3 regions of the Halomonas sp. McD50-4 genome follow, and region 1 is predicted to be linked to each of the others. Evidence: predicted binding sites of a transcription regulator. Region 1 holds the regulator's gene; each other region holds the start of a gene.
What was found. Region 1 encodes PhoB, which activates phosphate uptake and scavenging genes when phosphate is short. Its sites were predicted from a motif close to TGTCATANNNNTGTCANA; they were not measured.

Region 1 (7,103 bases):
ATATTCGCCACAGCGACCCCGACACCCTAGATCAGAAGATGCTGAAAAAGCCTTGACCTGACAGGTCATTGCTCCTGCAATACGCCCAGATGACTCATCTGGGCGTTTTTAAAGGAGACAACATGGTGGATGCCATCACGGCGTTGAGCCAAGGCACGCGTTTGGTGTATCAAAAAGGGCTGCGGCGCTACATTTTCCTCCCCATCCTGGTCAACCTCATCGTCTACGCCAGTATGCTCAGCGTCGTATTCCAGGGCTTTTCAGGCTGGTTGGATAGCGCCATGACCATGGTGCCCGGTTGGCTGGAGTGGCTCTCCTGGCTGATTTGGCCGCTCTTTTTCGTTAGCCTGCTGGTGGTGATCTTTTTCACCTTCACCCTCGTGACTCACCTCATTGCCGCACCGTTTTACGGCTTTCTTGCCGCAAAAGTCGAGCGACAAGCCACCGGGCGGGAACCGCTGGACGATCGCGGACTGGCTAAAACGGCCATCGACGCACTGGGGCGCGAGCTGGTCAAGCTGGGCTATATTCTGCCGCGCATGGCGGCGCTGTTCATGCTCAGCTGGATTCCCGGCCTCAACCTACTTGCGCCGCTTTTGTGGGCGCTGTTTTCCGCCTGGGTGATGGCGATCACCTATCTGGATTATCCAATGGATAATAACAAAGTCACGTTTCGTGATATGCGCAGCCGCCTCTCGCGACGCTGGTGGCCCAGCCTTACCTACGGCGGGTTGATCATGCTGGTTACCTGGATTCCCCTTGCCAACCTGTTTTTGATACCCGGCGCCGTCGCAGGAGCAGTGCTCATGTGGGACGGGCATTATCGCGGCACACAGGATGTAGTGAATCCTTGACGTCGCGTCAGTGGGAGGCATAGACACAAAAAACCCCGCCTAGGCGGGGTTTTAGGGATATAGCGCTGAGCTTACCAACGGATACCGTCACCTTCGTCGCGGTTCAGCTCATTGGCGTCATAGCCCGTTTTGCGGGTGGCTGTATCGGTTGAGTCGTTGGCGCTGCTAGACGTAGAGTAATCCAGCGTGTCACCTTCGTCATGGATCAGGTCACTAGTAGAGTACTGGGCCGGACCTGACGTATTGTGCGAGCTTGGCTCGATAATATCGTGACCTGCAGAACGGTCTTTATTCAATTCAATGGACGTGTGGGCAAAGGCCATTGGACTTGCAACCAAACCGAATGCAACGCTTAGAACAGCCGTCTTTTTCGCTAACTCGTTAAATAACATCGCTACGTACTCCTTTAACGTGGAGCCAGTCGGCGTAGGCCAGAACCAGAACACATGAGCGCCTACGACTAATGGCTAACTTAACACCTAGTTAGTGCACACAAGATGCCAAATTACATAGAAAATAAAAAATTATTTTATAAACATGTATTTATACAAATTACATTGTGCGCAATATAATGCAGCAACGTCAAAAATACCTCAAATATATTGTGCAATAATGACACATGCGCCGTGTACGTGGCGCAGAATGACTCACCTTAAGAAAGATTCCGCAGACTTTCATGCAGGCTCGTTCTAAAGAAAACCTTACATACCCTCTGCATATGCCGCAGGCACAAAAAATTAGACCCCGCAGGGCGGGGTCTTGGTCACTCTTACTTGTCAACGATACTGACGTCTGGCTTCCTATCCTTTTGCGGGGTGCCAACCTTGGTATATCCCCTGACCAGCGTATTGATCGTTATCTGATTCTTTCCATGAAACTTTGAGCATCCTTGCTATAGGACATCCTTGCCCCTTAAATGCTCACTCCTAAGCGTAAGAGTTTTTAACAGCTTTGCAAATAAATGTTACAACTTACATGCCGCTATTTTCTTCCTGAAGCTCTTCGGTGCTGTCGTATGTCGCATCCGAGTCATCGCTCATGGAATTCGGCTCCATATCGCTGGCGTTATCGCCTTCGTCATGGGTTAAATCTTGGTTGCCATGATCAGATGTCATTCCAGTATTGCTGGATTGAGATTCTACCGGCTGCTCATCTGGAGAAATATTGTCGGCCGGGTCAGCAGGCTCTTGGGCAAAAGCCAATGGGCTTGCTACCAAACCAAACGTTACACCTAAAATACCAGCTTTCTTGAGTAGTTCCTTGGACATCATATTCCGCCTCCTCGATCGCTGTGAAATACCGCTTTAGTAAGGAAGAGCGACTTCATGTCTTACCAGTTCCTGCGGTAATCTTCCTTACCAGAATTTTTGCATCCGACATGCCAAAATTTCAAAAAAATAGAAAAATACATATAAATACAATAGTTTATAAAAAAATAAAGCCATGCCAAAATAGCTTCAGCCGCGATTTCATAGCGAGTTAATTGGCTACATATGGCACATGCGCGGTGTTTGACCATGCTTACATGCCAATATGACACACTTGTACATAGATTATGCAAATCGACGAATGAGGAAGGATTGAGTGTACGAGGTGAGGCCGGTGAAACAAGTGGCCGAGCGGCGCTTTTAATCGTTGACCACCCGAGTGGCCGGGAATACGCAACGGAACAGTGCCCCTTCACCGGGCAACGACTCCACTTGGAGCTGCGCATCGTGGCGCAGGAGAACGTGTTTTACAATGGCTAGGCCCAGCCCAGTGCCACCGGTGGCGGTGCTGCGGCCCTTATCGACGCGGTAGAAGCGTTCGGTGAGACGCGGGATATGGACCGGATCGATCCCTTCACCGTCGTCGTCCACTTCGATGCAGGCACTGCCATTGGGCAGAGCCGCCCAGCGGAGCGTGATTTGACTTCCCTCCGGCGTATAGCGCACTGCGTTGAATGCCAAGTTGGAGATCGCACTGCGCAGCTCCTGCTCACTGCCGATTAGGCGCGCTTCGCAATCGAGTACGATCTGCACGCTGTGTTGCTGGTGAGACAGCGCCAGCGCATCGCGGCGAATACTCTCCAGCATCGGCCCGACGGCAAGCGGCTGGTGATCTTCTCCCCCTCGATCGATTTCGAGCCTAGAGAGTAGTAGCAGGTCGTTGACCAAGTTCTGCATGCGCTTGGTCTGCTCCTCCATTTGACCGATGCCTTTGCCCAAACGGGGCGGCAGCAGCTCTTTCAAATCGCCATAGGTTTCCAAGTAGCCCGACAGCACGGTCAGCGGTGTACGCAGCTCGTGAGACACGTTGGCCACGAAGTCACGGCGCATCTGTTCGAGGCGATGCAAGCGCGTAATGTCCCGGGCCATGACCAAGCGCTCGTCATCACCATAGAGCGTGATTTGATACTGCAGAATACGCCGCTCATCGATGGGTGAGGTGAGTGTTAGCGGCTCGCCATACTCCCGGGCATTGAAGTAGCTAATGAAGCGTGGGTCGCGCAGCAAGTTGGTAATATGCTGCCCGCGGTCATGGGCGGTTTGCAGGCCCAACATCTCGGTAGCCGCGCTGTTCCACCACTCTAAATCACCATGCCGATCCAGCATCACGACGCTATCACGCATCGCTTCCGAGGATTCCTGAATACGCGCAAGGGTCGCCCGCAGGCGGCTTTGCGTGATGCGTTGGCTCTTTTGATAGCGGTAGAGACGATCGAAAAGCTCACCCCAAAGCCCCGTTGCCGCGGGCGGCTCATCGTGAGGGTGAAGCGTCAGCCATTGGAACAGCGCCTTTAATTGGCGCAAGTGATAAATCAAACAGAATAAGAGGCCAGCGGCGAGCCCCACACCGGGATACCCCACCAGCCACCCCAGGCACATGCCCAATAGCGCCAGCCAGGTAATGCGCCACCATTCACGGCTCCACAGGCGCACGACTACACCCGAGCAGAGAAACGATACCCAGTGCCCCGCACTGTTTGAATCAAATTCTGGTGCGCCTCCCCTAGCGCCTTACGCAACCGGCGAATGTGCACGTCCACCGTGCGCTCCTCTACGTACACGTTGCCGCCCCACACCTGATCGAGAAGCTGGCTACGGGTATAGGCACGCTCTTGGTGGGTCATGAAAAACTGCAGTAATCGATACTCGGTAGGGCCCATCTCTAGCGCCTTGCCATGCGCGCTAACACGATGGCTCACCGGGTCTAACAGCAGCCCATTGATTTCGATGGGATCTTCCACGCCGCGCGGGGTCGCCCGACGCAGAACGGCTTTCAGGCGCGCTACCAGCTCACGGGGCGAAAACGGCTTGGTGATGTAATCGTCGGCGCCCGCTTCCAGACCTTGGATCTTATTATCCTCTTCGCCCTTGGCGGTCAGCATGATGATCGGCAGTTCCGCAGTAGCCTCTTCGCGCTTGAGACGGCGTGCCAATTCGATGCCGCTGGTGCCAGGCATCATCCAGTCCAGCAGCAGCAGGTCGGGCTGATGATCTACGACCATCGCGTGGGCATCCTGGGCGTTATCCGCTTCAAGCACGCGATAGTCAGCCATTTCCAGCGCCACAGCGATCATCTCGCGAATGGGCGCCTCATCATCGACGATCAGTACGGTCTTGGCGGTCATTCCAGGGCCTCACGGTGTGCTAAGAAAGCTCATGTATGCGAAAACGGTTCAGTGACATGTCTGTGACGATAACACCATGACTTAATGACAATTCTATGACACCCAGCAATATTAGCCAGCCACGGGCCACTCGCTTAGAGCAATGCCGGCAAAGACCAAGAGCCCCGACCAGTGATTATTCAAAAACGCTTGGAAACAGCGATCACGCTCCCGGTGAACGATCAAACGCTGTTGATGGGCAAAGGTTGCCGCCATTCCGACCACACCGAGCCAGAAGAAACCGCCCAGGCTCGCCATCAGCCCCACCCAAATCAACAACGCCAGGGTGGCAAGCTGCAGCAAGCCAATGATGAGACGGTCGGCACTGCCAAACAGCACCGCCGTGGATTTGATGCCGATCTTCAGGTCGTCATCGCGATCGACCATGGCGTATTGGGTGTCGTAGGCCACTGTCCATAGCACGTTAGCGCTGAACAGTAGCCACGCCACGAGTGGCACCTCGCCAAGCACGGCGCCAAACGCCATTGGAATCGCCCAGGAGAACGCCGCCCCCAGGACCACTTGGGGAAAGTGGGTATAGCGCTTCATGAAGGGATAAATGAACGCTAGCAGCACACCGCCGAAGGAGAGCAGCACGGTAAACCAATTGGTCAACAGGACCAACACGAAGGCCGCCGCCACCAGCGCCACGAATAGCAGCTGCGCCTCGGTTTCACTAATACGGCCGGTGGCCAGCGGCCGCTGCTGGGTACGCTTTACGTGGCCATCGAAGTGGCGGTCGGCGTAGTCGTTCACCACGCAACCTGCCGCGCGCATTACGTACACCCCGGCAATGAAAATCAGCAGTACATCGCGGCCCGGCACCCCGTCCGAGGCGATCCACAGCGCCCATAGCGTTGGCCACATCAACAGCCAAGTACCTATCGGCCGGTCCAAGCGCATTAGCTGTAGGAAATCGGTCAGGCGGGCCCACCCGGTTGGGCGCAACAGAGAACGGTCCATGCTCATGCTTACCTCGTCGAAAAAGTCGCTGCGTTAGCCTAGCGCGACGGCAGGCCCAGTGCATCTGTCATGGTGGATAAAAAGTACTCCTGCACCAGCAACGACAGCCCGCCGTGCTCAAAGACGGAGCGCCGCCCCCAAAGGCTACTGGACGACGATCCCAGCGTCAGCCGGTTGAATGGCGGCGCGGCCGACGTTACTTCCAGCGGCCCGCGCACCAAATCAGGCTTCTGGAATAGCCAGCTGCCTAGCGAACGCTCACCTAAGTTGCCCAACCCTTTGCCCTGCAGGTGGTGAAGCGGTGCCACCGAACGCGCCACGACCCACGGCGTATCATCGATACACAGCGCCACCTCACGCAGCCACGCATAGCGGCGGTGTGCAATGCCCAGGGCAAGGGCTTCATCGCGCTGGGGCAGGCCGATGGTCTGGCGCAACACGCGCACCCGAAATGCGCCCGGCTTACCGGCGGCCATCAGGCGGGCGGTCAACGAATCCGTGGAGGCGACCCACTGCCACCAAAGCGCGCTCATGGCTGGCCGAGCAGCGGCCACCGGCAGCCACTGAGGAAAGAGTGAAAACTCGGGGGCGGTCACCTAGGCCTCCAGGGCAGTCAATTGAGAGTGAGCTAGTGTAACATGGTGGTTTGTAGGCTTTTGTTCCACCGACGTCAGGGGACGGTATGCCCAACTCACACACGACCTCTTCCACGCCCTCTCCTCACTCAGCTGCGCTGGCGATCGTCGGAACCGGCATGGCAGGCGTGGGCCTAGCGCGTACCCTGCGACGCCAGGGAGATACACGCACTATCACGCTGATCAGTGCAGACAGCGGCGATGACTACAGCAAGCCCCTGCTTTCCACCGGCTTTGCCAAACGCCTCGGCCCCGACAAGCTCGCCCAGCGCGATGCCAGTGCACTGGCAGACGAACTCAAAGCCGAGGTCATTACCCACACCCAAGTGACGCATCTAGATGTGGACAACCAAACGCTACACCTGAGCAGCGGCGCCACGCTTCGTTACGATGACGTGGTGCTGGCCACCGGTGCCGCCCCTCGCAGGCCATTCAGCGTGCCCAGCGCACTGGCGGAGCGTTGCTTTACCGTCAATGACTTAGACGACTACCGGCACCTGCATGAAGCACTCACTCAGCCGAGCCGCGTGGCGATCATTGGGGCCGGGCTCGTTGGCTGTGAATTCGCCAATGACTTGCACGCAGGCGGACACCAACTCACCGTAATCGCGCCGGAGAGCGCCCCACTGCCGCGGCTGCTGCCCGAACCACTGGGTCATGCGCTGGCCAATGCGTTTCACGCGGCAGGCATTCGCCTCGCACTAGGGCGCAGCTTGGACACGCTTTCCCAAGCGGCCGACAACGCCGTAGCTTTGCACTTGGATAACGGCGAGCGGCACGCGGTAGATCTCGTCCTCTTCGCCACCGGCTTGATACCACGCACGGCGTTAGCAGAGGCCGCTGGCCTAACCGTAAGTGCCAGCGGCATTCACGTCGACCGCCAACTCCGCACTCGCCAGCCTAACGTTTATGCCCTGGGTGATGCGGCCTGTATCGACGGTGTGAACGCCATGTATGTCCAGCCGCTGCAAGCCAGCGTTAAAGCGTTGGCGGCGACGC
Region 2 (7,103 bases), on a different contig from region 1:
GCGCTGGGCGAGCCGCTGATGAGCGTGACGCTCATTCCTGTGGGTGAGGCGCTGCCGATGAGCGACCCCGAGGAGATCCGCGACCGCTATGGGGCTCATCTGGATTTGATTATCGACGGCGGTGCTTGCCACCTCGACCCCACCAGCGTGATCGACCTGCGCGAACTGCCGCCAAAAATCGTGCGGGAAGGGCGTGGCGACATCACCCCGTTTCAAGACGGATACTAAACGTGTCGTACGACGGGGGCGCTTGGCGCCCCCGTTTCCGCATGAGCGCTACGACTCGCTTGGTGTGTCATCGTCAGTGTCGTCCTCTTTTTTCTGCGCTTTCTTGCGTGGGTCTTCGCTATCTTCATCCAGCCAAGTGCCGCAGCGTAGGCAGTAGCGGGCGCGCTTTTCATGACGGTCGTGGCCGCAGCCAGGACAGGCCTCTTCCGAGTAGCGGTCTTCACGAATCGAACGAATGACTTGGGCCGAGAACACGCCGGTGGGCACGGCGATGATCGAGTAGCCAATCAGCATCAGGATGACGGTGATGGCTTTCCCTAGGGGGGTGGCGGGCACGATGTCACCATAGCCCACCGTGGTCATGCTCACGATGGCCCAGTAGATCGACATGGGAATGCTGGTAAAGCCCGCCTCGGGCGATTCGATGGTGTACATCAGCGCGGCAAACAGCGTGACGACCATGAGAATGCTGCTAAAAAAGAGCAGAATCTGGCGCAGACTGCGTTTGAGCGCATCCAGCAGTAGGCGACCTTCGCCGACGAATTCCATCAGCCGTAAAATGCGAAAAATCCGCAGCACGCGCAGAATTCGCACGATCACCAGCCCATGGGCGCCCGGCACCAGCAGCACCAGCCAAGTGGGAATGATGGCCACGACATCGACGATGCCATAAAAGCTCTTGAGGTAGACCGTCGGGCGCTCCAAACAGTAAAGACGGACCAGCAGCTCCAGGCTGAACAGTAGCGTAAAGGCCCACTCTACGTAGAAGAAGAGCTGCCCGTAACGTTCGGCATAGATCTCGATACTGCCCAGCAAGATCACCGTCACGCTCAGCAGGATGGCGACGATGAGCGCAATGTCGAACGCCTTGGCCCCCGGCGTATCGGATTCGAAAATAATGTGAAACAGCCGGGCGCGAAGTCCGTCGGCACCGGGCGTAAGGGGAAAGCTCATTGCATCATCCTGAAGTCGGCTTCATCAATCGGGCAGTGTGGTTAGCGTAGCGCGGTTTCGTGGGCCAAGCGACGGGCCAGATTTAACGCAGCAACGCCGTAGGTCGTCGACGGCATGCCTTGGGCATTCAGCGCGTTGGGCAGTGCTTCTGCCTCGCTGCGCGCTGCACTATCGAGCTGGGGGTGCTGGGCCAACGTATCCAGCGCCTGCCGTGCGGCGTTTAGATGCGCAGCGTCGCCGCTATCATGATAGGCGTCCAGCGCGACGGTGGCGCGGTGCAGCCACTCGGCAGGGCGCTTGGCGGTGGGCAGCGGCCAGTGCTGGTGGCCTAGGGCATTGCCCCGCGCTGCCTTGCTGGTATCGGAGGGGCGCAGCGCTATTTGGCTCGCCAACTCGACGGCGAGCGTCCAGAGCGCTGCCGGGGCACCGGCTTTCAGTTCCAGCTCCACTTCACGAATCGGCGCTCGCGCGCTGCCGCAGACGATCTCTCCTTCGTCCAGCACCAGTTCGATGTCGCTGTCTTGCCATACTAACTGCCAGCTTTTCCGGGTGAAATCGGTGCTGAGCGTCGGGCGCAGCGCTGCGATGCAATCACCAAGCGCCCCTTGAAACGGAGGCAGCTCTGCCAGCGCCGCCTGGTCGAGAGCGGCGGAGGGAACTTGCCACTCCCACTCCTGTCGGCTGGAGAGTCCGCCACCGCCCTGGCCGGCCGTTTTAACGGTTTGCAGCACTTGCTGATCAATGGTGCGAAGGCGCACCGCCACCCGTGCGGCGGCCAAGTCGCCTGTGGGGGTATCGAAGTAGGTGTTGGCGAGCTGCTGCTGGTGCGGTGACGTCGCGGCCAGTAACGGATGATGGCACAGCGCACCCGACTGACCGCTGGGCAGGGCCAGCTTGAGCTCCACTTCCGTAGGGGCTGGCGTTTTGGTTGACTCTTTCATGACAATCGCCACCTCGATATTGTGACATTTCGGTTAATTTTTGATGACATTATGAACTTTTCATGACGGCGGCGGGCGCACTCTTTATACTGGCGCCCGCCATTTCCAGGCTCCCCGAAAACAGGCTAAAGGCTTTATGGTAACCTCCAACCCTTTTTCCGCGATGTTTGGCCGCTCGCCATTCCAGCCGCTGCTGGCCCACATCGTCAAGGCCAATGAATGTGCCGATCAACTGCTCCCGTTCTTCGAGGCCACGTTGACCGGTGATTGGGATACGGCGGCAGAACTGCGCGAGAACGTGACGCGCTTAGAGCACGACGCCGACACCCTGAAGACAGAGCTGCGGCTGAACTTGCCCAACACCATGTTCCTGCCCGTTTCGCGCTCTGACCTGCTCGATCTGATCAGTGTGCAGGACAAGATCGCCAACAAAGTCCGCGACATTACCGGCATCATGCTGGGCCGTAAAATGCGCGTGCCCGACGTGTTGGCCGAGCCGATGCGTGACTACATGCGTACCAGTGTGGCGTGTGTGGCCCAAGCGCGCCAAGCATTGGAAGAGTTGAAAGACCTGCTGGAGTCCGGCTTTGGTCGCAACGTTTCCGACGTCATGCAGAACATGATCCGCGAACTCCACACCCTAGAACATCAGGCCGACAGCCAGCAGGTGGCGATCCGTCGTCAACTGTTCGAGTTGGAGAGCCAACTGCCGCCGGTGGACGTGATCTTTCTCTACAAGATCATCGAGTGGGTCGGTGAAGTCTCTGACCGCGCAGAGCGCGTGGGCAGCCGCCTGCAGATTTTGACCGCACGCTAAGGGATACTCATGCAGATTATTGCTCAGCACGGTGACATCTTTATCATTCTGGCCTGTTTGTTCGGCTTCTTCATGGCCTGGGGCGTGGGGGCCAACGACGTGGCCAACGCCATGGGCACCTCGGTGGGGTCGAAAGCGATCACCATCAAACAGGCGATCATCATTGCGGTGATCTTCGAATTCCTGGGCGCATGGCTGGCGGGTGGCGAGGTGACCAACACCATCCGTAAAGGGATCATCGACCCCGAACTGCTGCAAGAAGACCCGCAACTCTTGGTGTACGGCATGTTGGCGGCGCTATTGGCCGCCGGTACGTGGCTGCTGGTGGCCTCGGTGAAAGGTTGGCCCGTCTCCACCACGCACTCCATCGTCGGTGCGATCGTAGGCTTTGCGGTCGCCGGTCTGGGGGCGTCTACCGTCGATTGGAGCGCGGTGACCACGATTGCTGCCAGCTGGGTCGTTTCCCCGCTGCTGGCCGGTACCATCGGCTTCGTGCTGTTCAAATCGGTGCACCACCTGATCTTCGAGAACGATAACCCGTTCACGGCCGCCAAGCGCTACGTGCCGGGCTACGTATTCTTGGTAGGGTTCATCGTTGCCATGGTGACCTTGACCAAAGGTCTCTCCCACGTGGGGCTCGATCTCACCTTCAACCAGAGCCTGCTGCTATCGATCATGATCGGCTTGGTCATCATGGGCATCGGCATGCTGATGCTTCGCCGTATCAAGTTCGAAAAGAGCGCCAACGACCACTTTGGCTACGCCAACGTTGAGCGCGCGTTTGGCGTGCTGATGATCTTTACCGCCTGCGCCATGGCGTTTGCCCACGGCTCTAACGACGTGGCCAACGCCGTGGGGCCGCTGGCAGCGGTCATCAGCGTGGTGCAAACCGGTGGTGAAATCGAAGCGTCCGCGCTGGTGCCCTGGTGGGTATTGGTGTTGGGGGGCGGCGGTATCGTCGTGGGTTTGGTGACCTACGGCCATAAAGTGATCGCCACGGTCGGTACCGGCATTACCGAACTGACCCCGAGCCGCGGTTTTGCGGCGACGCTGGCAGCGGCCACCACGGTCGTGCTCGCCTCGGGTACCGGCCTGCCGATTTCGACGACCCACACCTTGGTTGGGGCCATTCTCGGCGTCGGCTTGGCGCGCGGGATGGCGGCGTTGAACCTGCGCGTGATTGGCACCATTGCCATGTCCTGGTTGATCACGCTGCCGGCTGGCGCGGGCTTGGCCATTCTATTCTTCTTCATGTTCAAAGGCATGTTTGGTTAAACGTTCGGCACGCCAAGACGACACTGTTTGACCTACAGCGGCACCTTCTTTGCAGATGATCTTCTTATCAGATCGTTGCAATAGAAGGTGCCGCTGTTTTTGGTGCTCTGTTAAAGTAACTAGCGTCACTTTCATTCACCTGCTGCCGGAGAGCGGCCCTTGGACACTCGTTTCCCCTTCGTAGATTGGTTTCGTAATGCCTCCCCGTACATCAATGCCCATCGGGGGCGAACCTTTGTCATCTTGATCGAAGGCGAAGCCATGGCGTCTGGCCGAGGGGAGCAGCTCATTCAGGATTTGGCGCTGCTGCACACCTTGGGCGTGCGCTTGGTGGTGGTGTTTGGCATTCGCCCCCAAGTGCACGAGGCGCTGACGGCCGCCGGTGTCGAGCCTACCCGCATCGATGGCCGCTGGGTCGCCGACCGCGCCGTGATGGCTCATGTGGAGCAGGTGGCCGCTCACCAGCGGCTCTGGTTGGAAGCGCGGCTCTCGCTGGGCCTGCCCAGCACGCCGCTGCACGGTGTCGAGCTTAGCGTGATTTCCGGTAACCTCGTCACCGCCAAGCCGCTGGGCGTGCGTGAAGGCGTAGACTTCGACCATAGCGGCGAAGTGCGCCGGGTGCGCGCCAGCGCCATCGAAGGGCTGCTGGATAAAGGATCGCTGGTGCTGCTACCGCCGCTGGGGTTCTCCAGCACTGGAGAAGTGTTCGATCTGGACGCCTCTGAAGTGGCCCAGCACGCCGCCGTGGCGCTCAAGGCAGACAAGCTGATTCTGCTGGGCGAGTCGGACGGTTTGGAGGACGAGCAGGGCGCGCTTCTGCGCCAGCTTTCGCCTTTCGAAGCCGAACCGCGCTTGCAGCAGGCCGTGCCCGGCAGCGAGCTGGCGCGGCACTTAAACGCCGCCTGCACCGCCGCCCGTGAAGGGGTGGCGCGCACCCACCTACTTTCCTGGCGTAACCACGATGCGCTGCTGGGCGAGCTGTTCACCCGCGACGGCGTGGGCACCATGATCACCCAGCATCGCTACGAGCAGCTTCGCCCCGCCACCCTCAACGACGTGGCAGGTCTGCTCGAGTTACTGGAGCCGTTAGAGCGGCGTGGCATGCTGGTCGCGCGTTCCCGCGAGCGGCTGGAGCACGAGATCGACGATTACATGGTGATCGAACGCGACGGTATGGTGATCGGCTGTGCGGCGCTGCACGTCTTCCCCGACACCACCGTGGGTGAGTTAGCCTGTGTGGCCGTTCACGGCAACTACCGGGGCGGCGAGCGCGGCGAGCGCCTGGTCGAAGCCCTTGAACGACGCGCCCGCCAGCGGGGGCTGTCCGACATGTTCGTGCTCACCACCCACACGACCCACTGGTTCGTCGAGCGCGGCTTCCGCCCGGCAAGCCTAGAAGACCTGCCGCCGTTGAGGCGCGAAGCTTACAACCATGCTCGTAAATCCAAGGTGCTGGTGAAAAATTTGGCGGGATGAAAGTGAGTGGAAAAAGGTGAGTGGTGAGTGGCCGGGGCGGCTACGCCGCCCCGGAATGCTACTCAGGTATTGAGAATTACGCCGCCGTTCAAGTGCATGGTTTGGCCGCTCATATACGACGACTCTTCGCTGGCCAAGTAGACGTACGCCGGGCCGATTTCGCTGGGTTGGCCCGGGCGCTTCATCGGCACTTGGTTGCCAAATTCCGCCACTTTATCGTCCTCGAAGCTCACGGGTATCAGCGGCGTCCAGATGGGACCGGGGGCCACGGCGTTCACACGAATGCCACGCTCCATCAGCGACATCGCCAAAGAGCGCACCAAGCCTTGAATGGCCCCTTTGGTGGCGGTGTAGTCTATCAGCGTGTCGTTGCCTTTGAAGGCATTGATCGACGAGGTGGCAATGATCGTATCGCCCTCGCTCAAGTGGGGCAGCGCCGCTTTGGTCAAGTAGAAGTGGCTGAAGATATTGGTTTGAAAGGTCCGCATCAGTTGGTCGTCGGGGATCTCGGTGATGTCGTCCCAGTCGTACTGCTCGGCGGCGTTATTGATCACGATGTTGATCTTGCCAAACGCTTGTTGGGTACGGTCGACGATCTCTCGGCAGAAGCTAGGCTCGGCCACGTCGCCTTTCAGCACTAGGCAACGGCGGCCTTCCGCCTCCACGAGCCGCTTGGTTTCTTCGGCATCTTTGGTCTCTTTGAGGTGCACGATCACGCTATCCGCCCCTTCACGGGCAAAATGCACGGCCACGGCGCGGCCAATACCGCTATCACCGCCGGTGATGATCGCCACTTTATCGCGCAGTTTGTCGGTGCCGCGATAGCTCTCGCGAATGTACTCCGGCTCCGGACGCATGGCGTACTCGTCGCCGGGCTGCTTGTCCTGATGCTGTGGGGGCTGCTGCTGTTCGCTCATGTGCGGTCACTCCTTTGTGTGCACGAATCGCTTCGAACTGTCGACAGGGCGGCCCGTCTCCTGGGTGGCTGGCTGTCGACGGGGAGCTTTCAACGTAGACCAACGGCGAAGAGAAGGGCAAACGACGCAGCGACAGCAGCGGCGATGTATAGCCAGAATTAATAAAAGCTATTTAAACTGCTCATCTACACGGTTATGGCGGCTATGGTTTTTTTAATTCTATGTTTTAATTGACTTTTTATGTTTTTTTGGGTGCTGGATCAGCCTTGGGAGACCTGCCGTGCTGCATGGCAATCAACGTGTCAGCGGCTATAGTGAGTGAGGCCTGTCCAGAGTCATATGTAGACAGCCACTTTCTCGATCACCAAGCTCGACCACCAAGGAGTAGGAGGGACTATGTCTCCGGATAAAGACGATCAAAAGAAAGACCAGCGCGACGACCATCATGACGATGCGAACCCCATGCCCGATACGCACCACGTCAACCCGGATAGC
Region 3 (7,103 bases), on a different contig from region 1:
CACGTTAAAGATCGGCGAGCGAGTGGTGAACCAACTTGAGCCCGCCGAGCGGGATATCGCCATGGTGTTCCAAAACTATGCCCTCTACCCCCACATGACGGTGTACAACAACTTGGCCTATGGCCTGAAAAATCGCGGCTTCAAGAAAGACGCTATTGAACAGCGGGTGCGCGCAGCGGCCAAGATGCTGGAAATTGAGGATTTTTTAGAACGCAAGCCGCGCAAACTTTCTGGCGGCCAGCGCCAGCGTGTGGCCATGGGGCGTGCATTAGTGCGCGAACCCGCCGCGTTTCTGTTTGACGAGCCGCTCTCTAACCTGGATGCCAAGCTGCGCGTCCAGATGCGCGTCGAGATCAAGCAGCTTCAGCGGCGGTTAAAAACCACCAGCCTCTACGTGACCCACGACCAGCTCGAAGCAATGACGCTGGGTGACCGGCTCGTGGTGCTCAATGCCGGACAGATCGAACAGGTAGGCACCCCAATGGAGATCTACGCCCGACCGGCCACCATGTTCGTGGCGGAGTTCATCGGCTCCCCCGCCATGAACATGCTGCCGCTGGCCTACCTGCAGCAGCAGGACACCCAAGGCGTGCTAAGCCAGTTGCCAAAAGAGACCGATACCGTCGGCATACGCCCAGACGATATGCAGCTCACCCTACCAACAGTGCCTTACGTCACACTAGACACGACCTTGATGCTGTTCGAGGCTGCTGGTGCAGAGAGCCATCTCTACGTTAACTTGGCGGGCAGCGAACAGCCTACGGTGATTCGCACGGCAGGCCAGCCGCCGGTGCGTGAAGGCGAAACGCTGCAGGTATATGTCACCGGTGATGCGCTGCATCCGTTCAACAGCACCACTGGCAAGCGCACCTTTCATTAGTACGTAAGTACCTAGCGCCTTCGGCGGGTGGCCAAGCTACTCGCCCTGGGCAAGATCGGTAATGCGTCCTTCAGGTTGGTAAAACACCTCACCAAGTGCCGCGATGTGGTCACGCAGCATTTCCCAGTCCGTATTGCCCACGATGGTGTTACGGCCATCATCATAGGCGGCCCCTAGCGCCGCGTGGCTGTCGCCGCCCGCTGCAGTAAAGTTATTGGTTGCCACGGTATAGGTGGTATCGGGATCAATGGCCTGCATCGCGCCCTCTCGATTCACCTTCAAGCTCACCACCCGCTTCCCCACCGGCAAGCGACTGTCGAAGACCAACTCTGTCCCAGCGGAGACCTGCAAAAAGCCACCGTTCTCTTCTGGGGCGTTGGCGAGCGCAATTTCAAAAGTCTCCAGCAGTTCAGCGCCCGTCACTTCCAGCAGCGTGAGGCGATTGCCAAACGGCTGCACGGCAATCAGATCGCCCACCGTGACCTCGCCTTTGGGCAGCGCTTCACGAATACCGCCGCTATTTTGAAACGCCATGATGGTGTCTGGCGCCACCCGCTGTGCGGCGTAAAGCTGACCATCGGCAATCAAGTTACCCAGCACCGTTTCATTTGCACGCACGCTCATGGCATCGCCCTGACCGTGACGAGGGTTCGGCAACGCAAGGATAGCCGCTGCGCCCACCTGCTGATCACGCAGGGTTTCAATCGCTTCCGTAAACGGGGCGAGCTGTGCCAACGCAGCCTCATCCGGCGTGCGCTCTTCGGTGGCAAGTAATTCACCGCTGACCGTTTGAACCACGCCTTCTGCATCGAACGTCACCTGCATCACACCTAGATACTTTCCATACTCACCCGCTTGGCCGATGGCCGTCGGTGCTTTCGCATCACCCGCTGAGAAGTGGCTCACCAGCGTCGGCGGCGTTACCTGCGTGTGACTATGGCCGCCGATGATGATATCGATACCCTCAACATGCCGAGCCAACAAACGATCATTGCCGACGCTGGGGTCGCTGTCATAGCCTAAGTGCGTGAGGGCAATAATCTTATTGACCCCTTGCGCTTCAAAGGCCGCCACCATGGCGTCCGCCGCTTCACGGTAATCGCTAATGGTGACCTCACCAGGGCTGGAAATCGTTTCACTGTCCTGTGTGCTCAAGCCGAAAATGCCGATCTGCTCGCCATCTTGTTCCACAATGATGCCGTCATAGAGATAGCCCGCCTGCGGTGAAGCACTGACCGATTCACCCAACCGCTCAGCGAACTCAGGGGCAGCAGTAAAATCCAGGTTCGCGCCCAGAATGGGGAAATCAGCCTCCGCGAAAAAGGCCGCCAGCGCCTGATGGCCGCCCTCGGGGCTCCCTAAATCAAACTCATGGTTACCGGGCACAAAGGCGTCGTAACCCATTGCGTTCATAAAGGCCAATGCGTCTTGGCCCTGGAACTCGTTGAAATAGAGCGTGCCGGAAAAAATATCGCCTGCGTCCAGCAGCAGGCCATCGCCATAGGTGGCTTTCGCCTCATTGAGCGTGGTAATCAGTGACGGATAAGCATCGGTGTGACCATGCAAATCGTTAGTATGGTAAAGGGTGAGGGTAAACGACTGCGCCAATGCTGCTGGGGTAACTGCCCACAGCGCTGTCCCTAGCGTGATACCTGTTCGTAACGCATCCATAACCATGCTCCTTGTCGAGTGAGGGGGCTAGGCCATTAGTCTGTCATCTGCACGTGATCATACCGTCACCTTGACTACACCTAAGTGTCACAGTGAACTGCCACCCTACTGCTGATCATAACGAGCGACTACCGCTAGGTAGTCACCGCAAAAAAAACAGCTGAAGGGAACATGACCATGACCATGACCATGACCATGACCATGACCATGACCATGACCATGACGAGAACACTGTTAACGATGGCGATAGCCGCCGCAACCTTTACCGTGTCTACCGCCCACGCCAATAGCGATTTAAGCAACGTATGCCCCACTCCTATCCGCATGGCCGATACCGGCATTGAAGGAATGGGCCCGCTCGCAGAAGCGTTTGGCCCCTTTGCTGAAGCGTTTGAGGAGACCACCGGCCTCACGCTTGAGATGTTTAGTCTGAGCAACCACACCGCCGCAGGCACTGCGCTGCAGTATGATGACGTAGACCTCGTATTTGCAGGTCCGTCTGAGTTCGTCTTGTTCGACCGCGAAAGCGACATTGAAATTCTGTTTGCGATTGAACGCCCCCACTACGGCAGCAGCTTTTATGTTCCCGCCGATAGCGATATTCAGTCGCTGGAAGACCTGGCAGGCCACCGGGTCGCTTTGAAAGACGTGGGCTCAACCAGCGGCCATATTTTCCCAAGCCAGATGCTGGTTGATGCGGGGCTGGATATTGATCGCGACCTTGAGATTATTATGGCTGGCGATGCCCGTATTGCAGCGCTGGTTAACGGCGATGTGGATGCCATGGGCGGCGGTAACCGCGATATCGAAGAGATTCAAGCGATGGACCCGAACGGCGAGTATCGCGTGATTGCCACCAGCAACGTACTGCCTGGCGACCCAGTGGTGATGCGCGGATCGCTAGACGACGCCTGCAAAACAGCACTGCGCAGCACTCTGGAAGAGAACAGCGACACCCTGTGGAACGCGCTGATTGCCACCGACCGCAACGAAGATAAGTTTTTAAACCGCGACTCCTCGCTGGGCTTTGACCGCACCAATGAAGATTACGATGTCGTGCGCCAAGCCTACGAAGCAGCAGGCATTCCGCTCTAATTCGTTTTCAACCGCTCCCTTTATCGTGATCGCACAGGGACGTGCGTTGATCAAGCAAAGGCTCTTTGAGTACCAAGACACGGTAGGTCTCTCATGTCTGTCGTTTCACTCTCCCTCCTGGCATCTGCGCAGGAGGTTTTTGTATGAATGCCATCGATCTTTCTAACGTTCACAAACATTACGGCAGCTTACATGTCCTGCGTGGGCTAACGCTCAGCATCCCCAAAGGGGAGTGTGTCATTTTGCTGGGGGCCAACGGCTGCGGTAAATCCACGCTGATGCGCTGTATCAATGGCTTAGCCCCCCACGATCAGGGCGACATTCACATTTTCAACGAATCGCTTTCGCAGATTTCCAAACCGCGTTTGCGCACACTGCGTCAAAAAGTTGGCGTGGTTTTTCAGCAGTTTAACTTGGTACAGAACGTCAGTGTGTTTCAAAACGTGCTGTATGGCGCACTGGGCCAGCAGCGCCTTGGCTTACTGTCGACACTCTCTTGCACCGCGAGCCAAACGCTTCGCGAGCGCGCCATGCAGTCGCTGGACCGGGTGGGTTTGGCCCATAAGGCCCTGGCAAGCTGTCGCGAGCTATCAGGCGGTCAACAGCAGCGCGTCGCCATTGCCAGAACGCTGATGCAGGACGCCCACATCATCATCGCGGATGAGCCCATCGCCAGCCTGGACCCGAAAGCGGGCCGCGAGATTATGGATCTGCTGCTAGAGGTAGTGAGCGAACGTGGGCTCACTGTGCTGTGTACGCTGCATCAGCTAGAGCTAGCGCAACAGTACGGTGACCGTATTGTGGGCATGAAAGCGGGCACCGTAGTGCTTGATACGCCTCGCGAGGCGGCCACGCTGAGCGATATGCAGGCGCTCTATCAAGGTGACACCCGTGTCGAGCAAACGCCCTCATCCTCCACGACCCACCAACCGCTTAGGGCGATCTAACATGCCATCGAAGCTACCGCCAACTGCCAGCCTGCCTCCCCGTTTTCGCCGCCCTTCCCTGTTTGTTTGGGGCATCAGCCTCGGCTTTTTAGCGCTGTTTATACAAGGCGTCATGGCCACCAATGTCACACTCGAGCGTTTGATACGCGGGGCGACGAACCTAGGTCACTTCATAGGGCGGGCTTTCCCTCCGGATCTCAGCAATTTAGACGTATTGGCATGGTCGATGTATGAAACCCTCAACATTGCCATTGTCGGCGTAACGCTGGGCGTTATCCTCAGCGTGCCGTTTGCACTGCTGGCGGCGCGCAATACCTCCCCCGCCCCATGGGTGCGCTCTATCACGCGGCTGATGATTGCCACCATGCGCACCATTCCAGACCTTATCTGGGCACTGATCTTTGTGGTCGCGGTAGGGTTAGGGCCAATGGCGGGCGTGCTGGCCATCGTGATGGATACGATTGGTTTTGCCGCCCGCTTTTTCTCAGAACGGATCGAGGAAGTCCACCCTGGTCCCTCCGATGCGCTAACCGCCACCGGGGCCGGTAGGCTATCCGTGATTGGGGGTGCGATTTTGCCAGAAACCCTCGCCTCCATGACGGCCACCAGCTTATACAGCGTCGAAAAAGCGCTGCGTTCAGCGGTCACGCTAGGGCTGGTGGGCGCAGGCGGCATTGGCGTCGAACTCGCCGCCGCCATGCGGCTGTTTAACTACGACCGCGCGCTCACCATTATTCTGGTGATCCTTGTGGTGGTGATTGGTTTTGAGCAGCTCTCGTCGCAAATCCGCAAGCGCGTGATCTAAGGCATGCCCAGTCGGCTCAAGGCACGTCTACCAAGGCAACTGTTCGCCATTGGAGTGCCAGAAGCCGCCGCTATTCTCTAAGTTGAGCGCTGTGATGCAGGCGGCAATGCCCGTTGCGGCTTCCTGGGGGCTGATGTGGCCGCCAAAGTTGACCATCCGGGTTTTCACATAGCCCGGATGCAGCTGTGCCACGGCGATGCCGCGAGGCTTGAGATCGATGGCCAGCGATTTACCAAAGGCGTTCAGCGCCGCTTTTGACGCGCGATAGCCGTAGCGGCCGCCTGAGTCGTTGTCGGCTAAAGAGCCCATCCGGCTGGTAATATTGGCGATTTTACTGCCCTTTTTCATCAGCGGCAGAAGCGCTTCGGATACTCGTAGCGGTGCATAGGCATTGATTTCCATCTGCTGGCGTAGGCTGTCGATCTCGATATCTCCCAGCACATCATCGCGCAGCAGACCCGCGTTGTTGATCAACAGATCAATGGTGTGCCCGGCTAACGCCGCAGAAAGGCGCGCGATATCGTCGTCCTGGGTCACATCAATGTCTTCTATCACGTTGACGGCGACACGATCTAACTCATCAGACGTTTGGCGACACACGCCGATGACTTTCCATCCCTCCTGTTGATAATGCTCAGCCAGGGCTAACCCTACGCCCCGATTTGCGCCTGTAATCACAACGATGGACGACATACTCTCTCCTTAAACACACAATTAAATAATAAAACAGCATAACGCAAAAAGCCGATGTGTCATGAACACATCGGCAAAAACGATCTTTCAAAGCTTAAAACATTAAGGAACCTAGGGCATGAATTAAACCCAGACGCTCACTTAGAAGTGATAACGCGCACCTACCGCGTAATACAGGTCATCTTCGTAGCTATTCACCGCATCTTCGTTGGCATCGTTCAACTCAACGAAGACATCGAAGTTGTTGGACAGATCGTAATGCGCGGCAGCGGCCCAGGCATCGCGGCTGTCGGAAACGTTGTCCAGCTCGATGTTGTAGTAATCGAGGTAGAACGTCCATGCGCCAGTAGCGAAGGTGCCACCCAGACCAACGGTGTCAAAGCCGCCGCCCTGAGTGTCACTGTCACCGCGGGTTTCGTAACCCAAACGTGCCGAGAAAGCGTCATTGATGGCGTATTCAGCGGTCGTACCCACGCGTGTTTCACCATTGCCACCGCCACGAACGGTATCTTCGACGTAACCCAGCGCCAGGCGCAGCGGGCCAGTGGCATAAGTTACGCCCCCTTGAGTAGCGATCACGTTCCCTTCGCTGGTTTGATCAGACGGCTCCAAACCACGCTCTGAAAAATGCTTAGCGGCAATGAATGCTTGGAACCCATTCAGGTCCGGCGTCATATACGCCAGAGAGTCACCCCGTGCTTGCAGGCCACCACCTGCAAACTCGTAGCCGCGCTCGACATACACGTCGAATACACCCATCACTTCGCTGTCGTAGAAGCTATCGAAGTTACCTGCAGTAAAAGTACCGTACTGCTCACTATCCAGCCCAATGTAGCTGTTACGCACTTCGTCAAAGCCAGACGCTTGATTCCGCTCATCGCCCGTGAAACGCCACTCTACGCGGGCAAACGCGCGCAGATCAGAGGTGATTTGATGGCCAGCAGTAATACGTAAATGTAGGGTCCCGGATGATCAAATCGCCTATAGAAGTTATCCTCTGCTAGCAGCGAGG

Region 2: the regulator PhoB is predicted to act here: its motif matches at 2,155-2,172, upstream of MHM85_RS02785 (CYTH domain-containing protein).
Region 3: the regulator PhoB is predicted to act here: its motif matches at 2,593-2,610, upstream of phnD (phosphate/phosphite/phosphonate ABC transporter substrate-binding protein).

Annotation. Positions count from the first base shown of each region.
Region 1 is NZ_JAKRFG010000006.1:18,422-25,524, reverse strand. Features, by position in the region: gene phoU (phosphate signaling complex protein PhoU) at 1-56, shown strand, start outside; gene cysZ (sulfate transporter CysZ) at 123-854, shown strand; gene MHM85_RS08990 (hypothetical protein) at 926-1,246, opposite strand; gene MHM85_RS08985 (hypothetical protein) at 1,826-2,125, opposite strand; gene phoR (phosphate regulon sensor histidine kinase PhoR) at 2,483-3,775, opposite strand; gene phoB (phosphate regulon transcriptional regulator PhoB) at 3,778-4,467, opposite strand; gene ubiA (4-hydroxybenzoate octaprenyltransferase) at 4,579-5,469, opposite strand; gene MHM85_RS08965 (chorismate lyase) at 5,508-6,065, opposite strand; gene MHM85_RS08960 (FAD-dependent oxidoreductase) at 6,152-7,103, shown strand, end outside.
Region 2 is NZ_JAKRFG010000002.1:35,580-42,682, forward strand. Features, by position in the region: gene MHM85_RS02775 (L-threonylcarbamoyladenylate synthase) at 1-228, shown strand, start outside; gene MHM85_RS02780 (ion transporter) at 277-1,182, opposite strand; gene MHM85_RS02785 (CYTH domain-containing protein) at 1,224-2,123, opposite strand; gene MHM85_RS02790 (TIGR00153 family protein) at 2,260-2,940, shown strand; gene MHM85_RS02795 (inorganic phosphate transporter) at 2,950-4,215, shown strand; gene argA (amino-acid N-acetyltransferase) at 4,375-5,691, shown strand; gene MHM85_RS02805 (SDR family oxidoreductase) at 5,754-6,608, opposite strand; gene MHM85_RS18345 (hypothetical protein) at 7,005-7,103, shown strand, end outside.
Region 3 is NZ_JAKRFG010000019.1:41,533-48,635, forward strand. Features, by position in the region: gene MHM85_RS17325 (sn-glycerol-3-phosphate import ATP-binding protein UgpC) at 1-880, shown strand, start outside; gene MHM85_RS17330 (5'-nucleotidase C-terminal domain-containing protein) at 917-2,551, opposite strand; gene phnD (phosphate/phosphite/phosphonate ABC transporter substrate-binding protein) at 2,729-3,646, shown strand; gene MHM85_RS17340 (phosphonate ABC transporter ATP-binding protein) at 3,790-4,593, shown strand; gene phnE (phosphonate ABC transporter, permease protein PhnE) at 4,595-5,398, shown strand; gene MHM85_RS17350 (SDR family oxidoreductase) at 5,426-6,091, opposite strand; gene MHM85_RS17355 (porin) at 6,233-7,039, opposite strand.